DNA from 3 places in the Desulfobotulus sapovorans DSM 2055 genome. Region 1 is predicted to be linked to each of the others. Evidence: predicted binding sites of a transcription regulator. Region 1 holds the regulator's gene; each other region holds the start of a gene.

Region 1 (3,418 bases):
GTGAGGTGGAATTTTCCGGGGGGGTTTCCGGCACCCTTTTACAGGAAAAGGGCACGTCCCCTTCCATGCCCTTCTGATTTCTGGAGAACAATAGCCATGCCCGTCTTGCGGTTGGAACAACTGGAAAAACGCTACGGAGACAGAAAAGTGGTGGACGGCGTCTCCATGAATGTGGAAAGTCGGCAGGTCATTGGCCTGCTCGGCCCAAATGGTGCAGGTAAAACCACCACCTTCTATATGGCCGTAGGACTCATCCGGCCGGATGGGGGGAGAGTTTTTCTTGACGATCAGGATCTGACAGATTATCCCATGTACATGCGGGCACGTCACGGAATCGGCTACCTGCCCCAGGAAGCTTCCATATTCAGGAAACTTTCTGTAAGGGATAACCTTTTGATCATCCTTGAAAATCTTGATATGGGAAGTACGGCAAGACAGGAAAAGGCGCATGCCCTCCTTGAAGAACTGGGGATTGCCCATCTTGCCCATCAGAAAGCTGCCGTTCTTTCCGGTGGAGAACGCAGAAGGCTTGAAATTGCAAGGGTTCTGTCCACAGATCCAGCGTTCATCCTGCTGGACGAACCCTTTGCGGGTGTGGATCCTCTGGCCGTGAATGACATTCAGCAGATCATTACCTACCTCAGCCAGAGGGATATCGGTGTTCTGATCTCAGACCACAATGTACGGGAAACCCTGGGCGTATGTGATACGGCCTATATTCTGCATTCTGGCAAGGTGGTGGATTCGGGGTCTCCCGCAGAGATCGCTGCCAGTCCCATTGCCAGAAAAACCTATTTAGGAGACGGATTCCGGTTATAACATGGCCATAGAACTCCGACAGCAACTCAAGCTCAGCCAGCAACTGGTCATGACGCCACAGCTGCAGCAGGCCATCAAACTGCTACAGCTTTCCCGGCTGGAACTCGTGGACGCCATACAGCAGGAAATGGAGCAGAATCCAGCCCTGGAAGAAAGGATGGATGCACCGGATTCAGATGCACCGGATCCGGCGGAAACAGCCCCTGCCGATGAAAGCGGTCTTCAGGAAGTGGAAATCGGGGAAAAGGTGGATCCGGAGACAGACTGGGACGCCTATCTCGATGAATACAGCAGTGCAGGCCGGGTACACTTTGAATCCGAAGAAAAGGAAGCGACCCGGTACGAAAATTTCGTTTCCAGCAAGGAAACACTTCAGGGTCACCTCCTCTGGCAGCTTTCCATGACCGATCCAGAACCCCAGGCACGTGAGCTTGCCAGCCTCATCATCGGGAATATCAATACGGACGGCTATCTGGATGCCGACCTTGACGACATCATCCGCAGTTCCGGTACTTCCGAGGACAAGGCCGAGGAAGCCCTTGCCCTGGTGCAGTCCTTCGACCCTCCGGGAATCGCCGCCCGCAGTCTCAAGGAATGCCTCCTCCTTCAGATACGCAGACTGGGGCTTGAACTGGGTGTGGTGGAAAAAATCATTCTCTATCACCTGAAAAATCTGGAGAACAAAAATTTTAAGGCCATTGCCAAGAGCCTTAAACTGGATCTGGACACCGTCATTGCCGCCGTCACCCTGATCCGTTCTCTGGAGCCCAAGCCGGGCAGGGAATTTCACGATGAGTCTCCGGTTTACATCACACCGGACATTTACGTTTACAAGCACAACGATGATTTTGTGGTTTCCCTCAATGACGATGGCATGCCGAGACTGCACATCAACCCCTACTACAAAAAAGCCATGCGAACGGGAGAAAAAATTTCAGGAGAAACCAAGGAGTACCTCCAGGAAAAAATGCGTTCCGCCTCCTGGCTGATCAAAAGTATCCAGCAAAGACAAAAAACCATATGCAGTGTCATGGAAAGCATTGTACGCTTCCAGCGGGATTTTTTTGAAAAGGGTATCGCCCACCTCAAACCCATGGTACTCCGGGATGTGGCCCAGGATATCCAGATGCACGAGTCCACCATCAGCCGGGTAACCACCAACAAATATGCCTATACCCCCCAGGGACTCTTTGAGCTGAAATATTTTTTCAACAGTTCCATCAACCGGGTGGAAGGTGAGGCCATGGCCTCCATCAGTGTGCTTGAAAAAATCAAACAGCTTGTGGAAAATGAAGATCCGGCGGAACCCTACAGCGACATCAAGCTTGCAAGCATCCTTGAAGAGGAACACAACATCCGCATTGCAAGAAGAACCATAGCGAAATACAGGGATATTCTCAAAATTCTTCCGTCCAGCAAACGCAGACAATACTGATGAGGAGGCAGCCCATGAAGACATCCGTGACCTTCAAAAACATTGATCCCTCCGAAGCACTGAAGTCCTACGCCGCAAATAAGCTCTCCCGGCTGGACAAACAGTTTGACAGCCCGGCGGAAGCTCAGGTGGTTCTCTCTGTGGAGAAACTCCGGCACATTGCAGAAGTGCGCATTACCTGCGATCAGCTGAGTTTTCAGGCAAAGGAAGAATCGGAAAACATGTATGCCAGCCTGGATCTTCTGGTGGACAAGCTCAAAACCCAGATCCGCAGAACCAAGGAAAAGATACGGGAAAAACGCCCCGTATCCCGGGAAGGCATCAAAGGCGCAGAAGCGGCAATAGCAGCGGAAACCCTGGCCGAAGACCGCAGTGACGAGGAAAAGATCTCCGGAAATACGGCTATTGTTGTGGAATCCATGCCCTTCAAACCCATGGGAACCGAAGAAGCGGCCATGCAGCTGGAGCTCTCGGACAGAGACTTCATCGTCTATACGGATGCCGGAACAGAAAGGGTGCATGTACTGTACAGGCGGAAAGATGGCAGTCTGGGTCTGATACAGCCTGATGCCTGATCTCCTGACCGGGTATACAGGCAGATGTGGACACCCCCTGCGGGTGTCCACCTGGGCACCGGATCCCATTTGCGAATTTGAAAACGCCAGCCTCTCCAACAAACTTGCCCTAAGGTTACTGCCATGAAAATCCTGGAATTGCTGCCCCAGGAACATATTCTTACGGATCTACAGGCCAGAAACAAAATGGCCGCCCTGGAAGAACTCTGCTCGCCCATCTGCAAAACCTTCCACATTCCTGAAGAGACGCTGCTCCGCGTTCTCCTGGAAAGGGAAAGACTGGGCAGTACCGGCATTGGGGAAGGCGTGGCCATCCCCCACGGCAAACTGGACACCCTCCAACACCCTGCCCTTGTTTTTGGTAAAAGCCGCAGAGGCATTCCCTTTGATGCCTTAGACGAAAGGCCGGTACATCTTTTTTTTATGATTTTGACACCGACCTCTGAAAAAGGAGTGCATCTCCAGATACTGGCCCGAATTTCAAAGATGCTGCGCCAGTCCGACTTCAAGGCGGAACTGCGCAGGGCTTCAGATCCAAAAAGCATCCGGGAAATCATCGCCCCTCTGGATGAAAATTTTTAGCACGCAA
Region 2 (3,418 bases), on a different contig from region 1:
AGATCATGAGAAACGCTGCGGCTATGGACGCATTGCAGGACTTGTGGCGGATCTTGAAAACGAGGTGCTCCGGGAAGAGCGCGTGCAGAAGCTGGGGGAGATTCTTCTGTATGACAAGCACATACGGGAACTGATGAAAGAAAAAAAACCGGAGATGGGCTTACTTGAAGATCTCCTCTTCGGCAGACCCCTCATGGAAACCCTTCCCCTCATGTTTGACCTGAAAATTGAAAAAAAAGAACACGGATGGGTGATCAGACCCAAACGCATTCCTGTCTGAAACATCATCCCGCAAAAGGGGGCTTTGCCCCCTTCCTTCCTGAGGACATCTTTTCCATGGAATCCATAGAATCCTACTTCAAGTTTTTCATCGCAATGGCCGCCATTGTCAACCCACTGGGGGCGGTTCCCATTTTTCTGAACGCCTGTAGTGACGAATCCCTGAGAGACAAGAAAAAAACCATCAAAACAGCTTCCATAACGGTTTTTTTTGTCCTCTTTATTTCCCTGATTTCAGGAGAGGCCCTTTTGCGGGTCTTTGGGATTTCCATGGCTTCCTTCCGGGTTGCAGGCGGCATTCTCATCCTGCTCATGTCCTTCAGCATGCTTCAGGCAAAGGTCAGCCCTGCAAAACAGACCCAGGAAGAAGCAGAAATTCTGGAATCCAATATCAAAGAAAGTATTGCCGTCGTTCCACTCGGGATTCCCCTGATGGCAGGCCCCGGCGCAATCAGTACCGTCATTCTGTACGCGCAGCGCCACAGAACCGTTCAGCATTATCTGATTCTGCTTGGCCTGATCCTCAGCATCGCCATCCTCTCATGGACTGTTCTGAGGATCGCACCGGCCATCGCCTCCAGACTCGGCCAGACAGGCATCAACATTGTCACAAGAATCATGGGGCTGCTCATGGCTTCCATCGGCATTGAATTCATGGCCAACGGACTTAAAATCCTCTTTCCTGTGCTGACATCCCTCTGAACCAAAATCAGGAAGGCCCCTGTCAGGCAGCTTCCGAAGCCTCGCTGCCCGTCTCTCTCCTGCCGGAAACGGGCTGAAAGCATCCGGGCTTGCATTTCACCGAAAGACAGACCGCCTCCGGGCAGACCGCGCACCGGGTGTAGTCGAAAACCGGCAGATTGCCGTCCATGGAAAGCGCCCCGTGGGGACAGGCCTTCGTGCAGAGGCGGCAGCCGATACAGCCAAAATCGCAGGCTTTTTTCGTTTCTCCGCCCTTTTCCGGGTTCCGGCACAGAATCACGCTTTTTGCCGTTTCCGGAACCATGGAAATCACCCCTCTGGGACAGGCCTTCGCGCAGAGACCACAGCCGATGCAGGCCGAGGCGTCCACCTCCGCAATGCCCCTTTCATTGATGGTAATGGCCTTTTCCGGACAGACGGACACACAGCTTCCCAGCCCGAGGCAGCCCCACTTGCAGGCCTTGTCCCCTTCGGCCATGAGGGAGGCAGCCCGGCAGTCGGCAATGCCTTTATAGGTGAAAAGACTGCGGCAGCCTTCCACGTTCCCGCCGCCGCAGGCCACAAGGGCCTTTGCCGCCACCACCTCTTCGGCCTCCTTGCCTGCAATACGGGCCACCTCGCGGGCCACATCCGTTCCCCCCGGAAGACAGAGGGCGGGCGAAACTTCAGGTTCCGTCACCACCTTTTCCGCGTACTGACGACAGCCCGCATATCCGCAGGCACCGCACTGGCCCGAGGGCAGCACGGCCTCAACAAGATCAATGCGGGGATCTTCTTCCACATAGAGCCATCTGTCCGCTATGGCCAGCAGCAGACCGATCAGCGCCCCCAGACCACTCAGGGCCAGCACAGAAACCAGAATCTCCATCCTTGACATTCTCCTTTCCCGTTCCCGGAAAGCAGGCTGTGCGGGAACATCCTTCCATTAAGAGGATCACAAAAAGAACCGGGCATCTTCCCGGAATCGGCTCACATCCCCCTGCCCGTCCTCTTTTCCGGACAGAACCGGGGGTCCGGATTTTCTTTAAATAAAGATCTGAAAAGCCCCTCGCCCAGGGCGGAAGCCCGGAAAAAGCCCACAAGCCGGAACCTTTCCCGCCTTACAGGATGAGGCGGGAAACCCGCTTCTGCGCCCCGGCCCTTCACACCTTTACAAGTTCCATGCCAGCATGGGTAAAGTCCGGCTGCCAGTCCCCTTCGTCCGGGTCTTTTTCCTTCTTTCTTTCTGGCATACATCCTGCTTTCCTTATCCTCCATGGGCCGGGGCCGCACGACCCGCCGACCTTCCGGCACAGCCCCCCACCATCCACCCTTTTTTGAAAGGAGGCTTTCATGCGCACCACAGAAGGCATTGTCACCCACACTTCTTCCAGGGGCACCACCATCCGCGCATGCAGACCCGAGGCCTGTGCAGCCTGCAAAGGCAGGGATTTCTGCGGTGTCAACACCGCAACCATGGAAATCCGGGTAAAGACCCTGCACGGCCTTCAGACCGGAGATGCCGTTCTCCTCGGCATCGGCTCCAGAGAAATGCTGAAGGTCATGGCCCTCCTCTACCTTCTGCCCGTAGCCGCCTTTGTCCTCACCTGCCTCGGGGCCTACCATGCCGCCCTGCGGATGCAGCTTCCCGCAGACCCCATTGCTGCGGCTGCGGGGGCACTCTCCCTGGGGCTGACCTTTCTCCTCATCCGCAAAACCGGGCAGCGCCTCAGCCGCTCTCCGGCCTATACGCCCCGTATCCTCAAACGCCTGGACGCTCCCGGCCTGTCTGATTTTTCGGACAGACCTCCCTTCCCCCAAAAGGGACAGGGAGAAAACAGAACGCTTTTTTGATTCATATTCGACAAGTTAGAAGCAATGGCATCCAATTTGCTTTTTACCGTCACCGACTGCCCATCTCTCCTGAAAAGGGCGTGGACGCCCCCCCGGTCGTCCGCGCCCTCCCAGGAAAGACCCGTCGCCCACCTCTGCATCACAAACGTAAAAAACCGGTTGGGCCTCCCGGTACCTTTCTGAACTGAACGGACATTAAAGGCGGATTCCCATGCAGCCACTTTCTCCCAAAATACTCTTCAGCATCGCCCTCCTCCTTTGCGGTATGGGCTTTGGCGCTTACGCCCTCTTCCCCCCACCCGGCCCGGACGGCGGCGAACCCGTGCGCCTCCTTTTTGAGGGCAAGGCCGGTCATGTGCTCTTTGACCACACGGTTCACACAGAAAGCTATGGCATCGACTGTGCGAGCTGTCATCACAACCTCGACTACGGGGACGACACCTATTCCTGCGCCGTCTGCCACGAAAAAATTTCCGATGATCCCAACATGCTGTCCCTGACCGATGCCTACCACGAGCAGTGCATCCAGTGTCACAGGGATGAACAGGCGGGTCCGGTGGACTGCGCCGCCTGTCACAACCGCTGAAGGCCGCAGAGGGCAGTG
Region 3 (3,418 bases), on a different contig from region 1:
AAAACTTTTGATATCCGTCCACTGGGCCAGCTCCTTGACCAGCTGGTTCCGCAGATCCCGGTTGTCATTGGAGGTACGGCTGGTCTCCTGCCCCATGATGGCCTGGTTCAAACGGGCAATTTCCGTTCCCAGGCGGTTGATCTCCGCCACACCGCCCTGGAGATCCTGGTTCAGATCCTGCTCAATTTTTGAAAAATTCCTGTCCATCAGGTTAAAATTTTCCGAAAGCTTCAGCCCATTTTCATAGACATTCATCCGTTCCGAAGCTCCGTCCGGATTGTTGGCAAGGGTATTCCAGGCATCGGAAAACTGCGGCAGCAGGCTGCTGATACTGCTGTCTGAACTTTCATTGAACATATTTCCCAGAGCCTTCATGTAGGTCATGAACGCCTCGGAAGCGGAAAAAGCCGATTTCTGCTCTGTGATGCGGTCTTCCAGCAACTGATCCGCCGTCTGCCGGATCTGCTGACTTGCCACACCCGTGCCAATGAGAAACCCCGATTGCAGGATGGGCGTACTGGCCGCCTGGGGAACGGACTGCCGGGAAAAATCCGGGTTGTTCACATTGGAGATATTGTGACCCGTAACATTCAGCCCCAGCTGCTGGGCACTGAGCCCCTGCCTTGCCGTATTCAGGGTATGAAGGATTCCAGCCATGGCTATACCCTCCGGCTCACATAGGTATTCCCCGCTCCGGCCATACGGCGGCTGCGGTCATAGCCCCCTGCCTGGGCAGGACGCATAAAGGCGGACATCATCTCCCCCACCACATCCAGACAGAGACGCAGATACCTGAGGTTGGCATCTCCTGCGGCCTTCACCTGCTGCTTCAGCACCTCGATACGCAGAAGAGAAGCTTCCAGCGCAGCCCGCTCCCCCTGGGAAAGACGGGAAGTCAGCATCTCCGGATAAAAGGAACGGCCATCCCCTCCAAGAGAACGGCCTGACCGCTCCATGCACGCCACAATACGGGTACGGATTTCCATAATAGCGGCCGCAGCCTTCTGTTTTTCTTCGGCAAGGGGCCAGAGGGGGGCCACGTCCCCTGTTTGCAGTACCTCTCCCTCCCTCTCCAGAATGGCAAGAAGACCTTCAAAGCGGGCAATTTTTTCGCCATAAAGCGCCATGAGTTCCGTGACCAGTGCCATATCCGTATCTCCTTGAGGGCTTTTACCTGTTTTTCTTCCAAAAAAAATCATGCAGGAACCGGTATCTCCGATGCCTCTGCATGATTTTTTGCACATTATGTGCCATGGAAAATAAGAACTTCCGGACGGTACAGAACAGTCGATACTTCAAAAACACACTTCCGGCCCCGGCAGACCGGAAAAATCCCCGTCCCTTCTTTTCAGGTCTGATCCGGCCTTGACAGCTGACGGTAAAGAAAATCACGCAAACCGGGACTGGACGGTCCCTTGGCAATACGTTCCGTTACTTCCTGATCCATCCGGGACTGCCAGATATCCTCGGATTGGCTGCGGTCAAAAATGCCGCCCTCCGGCAAAGTTTGCCGCATGGTTTTCAGCATGGTATGCAGCATCACAGCCTCAAAACCCGCACAGGCTTCCTTGAGACGGGCCGCTTCCTTTTCCCTGGCCGCCGCTTTCACATCCTCGGCTACCCGGGAACCTGTTCCCAAAGCCATCTGCACCCCAGGATCCAAACGCATGGGCCTTCCTCCTTCAAAAAATAGGGATGATGCCACCCCAGGTCAGATGATTTCCAGCTCCGCCTGCAAAGCCCCCGCAGCCTTGATGGTCTGAAAAATACTGATCATATCCCTGGGGCTTACCCCAATGGCATTCAAAGCCCGTACCAGCTCACCAATGGTCGCCCCTCCTTCAAGAAGCATTACCTTGGCCCTTTCCTCATCCGCATTGATTTCCGTTTCCGGCGTCACCACCGTCTCCCCTCCGGAGAGCGGCTCCGGCTGGCTGATCCGGGCCATCTCCTTCACGGAAATACTGAGATTGCCATGGGCGACAGCCACCGTTGAAATTCTGACATTCTCCCCGATCACCACCGTACCGGTCTTTTCATTCACCACAATACGGGCCGGTATATCCGGCATCACCTCCAGTGCCTCAATCCCCGCAATAAACATGGGAATGGTTTCCCGAAGCGACTCGGGAACATCGATGCGAACGGAACCGGAATCCACAGCCCTGGCCAGGGGCTGTCCCAAGGCCCGGTTAATGGCCTCCGTAACCCGGATGGCGGTGGTAAAATCCGGATGGTAAAGGGAAAGAAAGAGCTTCTCCCTGCCATCCAGGGTGATGGGCACCTCCCTTTCCACGGTGGCACCTCCGGCAATACGGGCCACCTGCAAATGGTTTTTCGTCTGGCCCCCGCCATCCCCTTCAGCCCCATACCCCCCCAGGGCCAGTGCCCCCTGAGCCAGGGCATAGACGTTGCCATCCACCCCCTTGAGGGGCGTGAGCAAAAGGGTTCCCCCTCCCAGGCTCTTGGCATCGCCCATGGAGGAAATGGTTACATCCAGACGGCTTCCCAGACGGGAAAAAGGTGGCAGGCTGGCCGTCACCATCACGGCGGCCACGTTTTTCACATTGATCTGGTTACGGTCTATACTCACCCCCATACGATCCATCATGCTGGCCAGAGCCTGGGTAATCATGGGGCTGGTCTTGTCCCCGGTACCACTCAGACCCACCACAATACCGTATCCCACCAGCTGGTTGGAACGTATTCCCTGAAAGGCCGCCATGTCCTTCAGCCGTGTGGCATGGGCAACCCCGCCCCATAAACTACAAAGAACCAATACCCAGCATAGCGTGTTCAGGGAGTCTTTCATGGCTTCCTCCGGAATCTCTTTCCTGCGCAACATTAAAAAGGCCATATTCTGTCAATCACCCGGGCCATCCATCCGGGTCTCTGCTTTTCATCAATCACCCCACGGCCCGAATATTCGATGCGCGCATCGGCCAGTACCGTAGACTGCACCCGGTTGTCCGAACCAATATCCTTTGGCCGGATAACCCCGGAAACGGTGATATACTGGGTTTCATGGTTTACCCGCAACTCCCGGCTTCCATGGATCATGACATTGCCATTGGGCATCACCTGCACCACACGGGCACCAATGGAGGCCGTAATCCGACCCGACCGATCCGTCTTTCCGGCTCCGTCAAACTCTGTTTTCGTATTGGCCTGAAAGAGACTGGAAGGATCAATGGCGGCTCCAAGGTTACCGGTCAGCCCCAAAGCACCGGGAATCCCCGCCTTGGTGCTGCTGTCCCGCGTCAGACTGGTATTGGCCGCAACCTGGGAAGTGGCATTTTCGACAATATCCACAATCACGGTATCCCCCACACGCCGGGCTCGCTGATCCGTAAACAGCATTTCTCCGGAATCACTCCACAGGGAACCTTCCGCCGGAGGAATGGCACCAAAAAAAGCT

Evidence for each region. The regulator sigma-54, encoded in region 1, starts transcription at its own class of promoters, with help from an activator protein. The targets are predictions, from matches to a motif close to TNTGGCACANTTTCTGCTNT.
Region 2: BR04_RS11895 (SoxR reducing system RseC family protein) is a predicted target of sigma-54. The motif match lies at 2,206-2,225, and genes of this name have one in related genera.
Region 3: flgN (flagellar export chaperone FlgN) is a predicted target of sigma-54. The motif match lies at 1,236-1,255, and genes of this name have one in related genera.

The regions. Positions count from the first base shown of each region.
Region 1 is NZ_JCANVJ010000009.1:63,654-67,071, forward strand. It holds gene BR04_RS08635 (LptA/OstA family protein) at 1-77, shown strand, start outside; gene lptB (LPS export ABC transporter ATP-binding protein) at 97-819, shown strand; gene rpoN (RNA polymerase factor sigma-54) at 821-2,254, shown strand; gene hpf (ribosome hibernation-promoting factor, HPF/YfiA family) at 2,269-2,829, shown strand; gene BR04_RS08655 (PTS sugar transporter subunit IIA) at 2,953-3,411, shown strand.
Region 2 is NZ_JCANVJ010000017.1:62,481-65,898, forward strand. It holds gene BR04_RS11880 (YkgJ family cysteine cluster protein) at 1-280, shown strand, start outside; gene BR04_RS11885 (YchE family NAAT transporter) at 337-981, shown strand; gene BR04_RS11890 (RnfABCDGE type electron transport complex subunit B) at 1,004-1,849, opposite strand; gene BR04_RS11895 (SoxR reducing system RseC family protein) at 2,314-2,814, shown strand; gene BR04_RS11900 (cytochrome c3 family protein) at 3,026-3,400, shown strand.
Region 3 is NZ_JCANVJ010000012.1:22,954-26,371, forward strand. It holds gene flgK (flagellar hook-associated protein FlgK) at 1-657, opposite strand, end outside; gene flgN (flagellar export chaperone FlgN) at 660-1,148, opposite strand; gene BR04_RS09845 (rod-binding protein) at 1,349-1,669, opposite strand; gene BR04_RS09850 (flagellar basal body P-ring protein FlgI) at 1,712-2,812, opposite strand; gene BR04_RS09855 (flagellar basal body L-ring protein FlgH) at 2,845-3,418, opposite strand, start outside.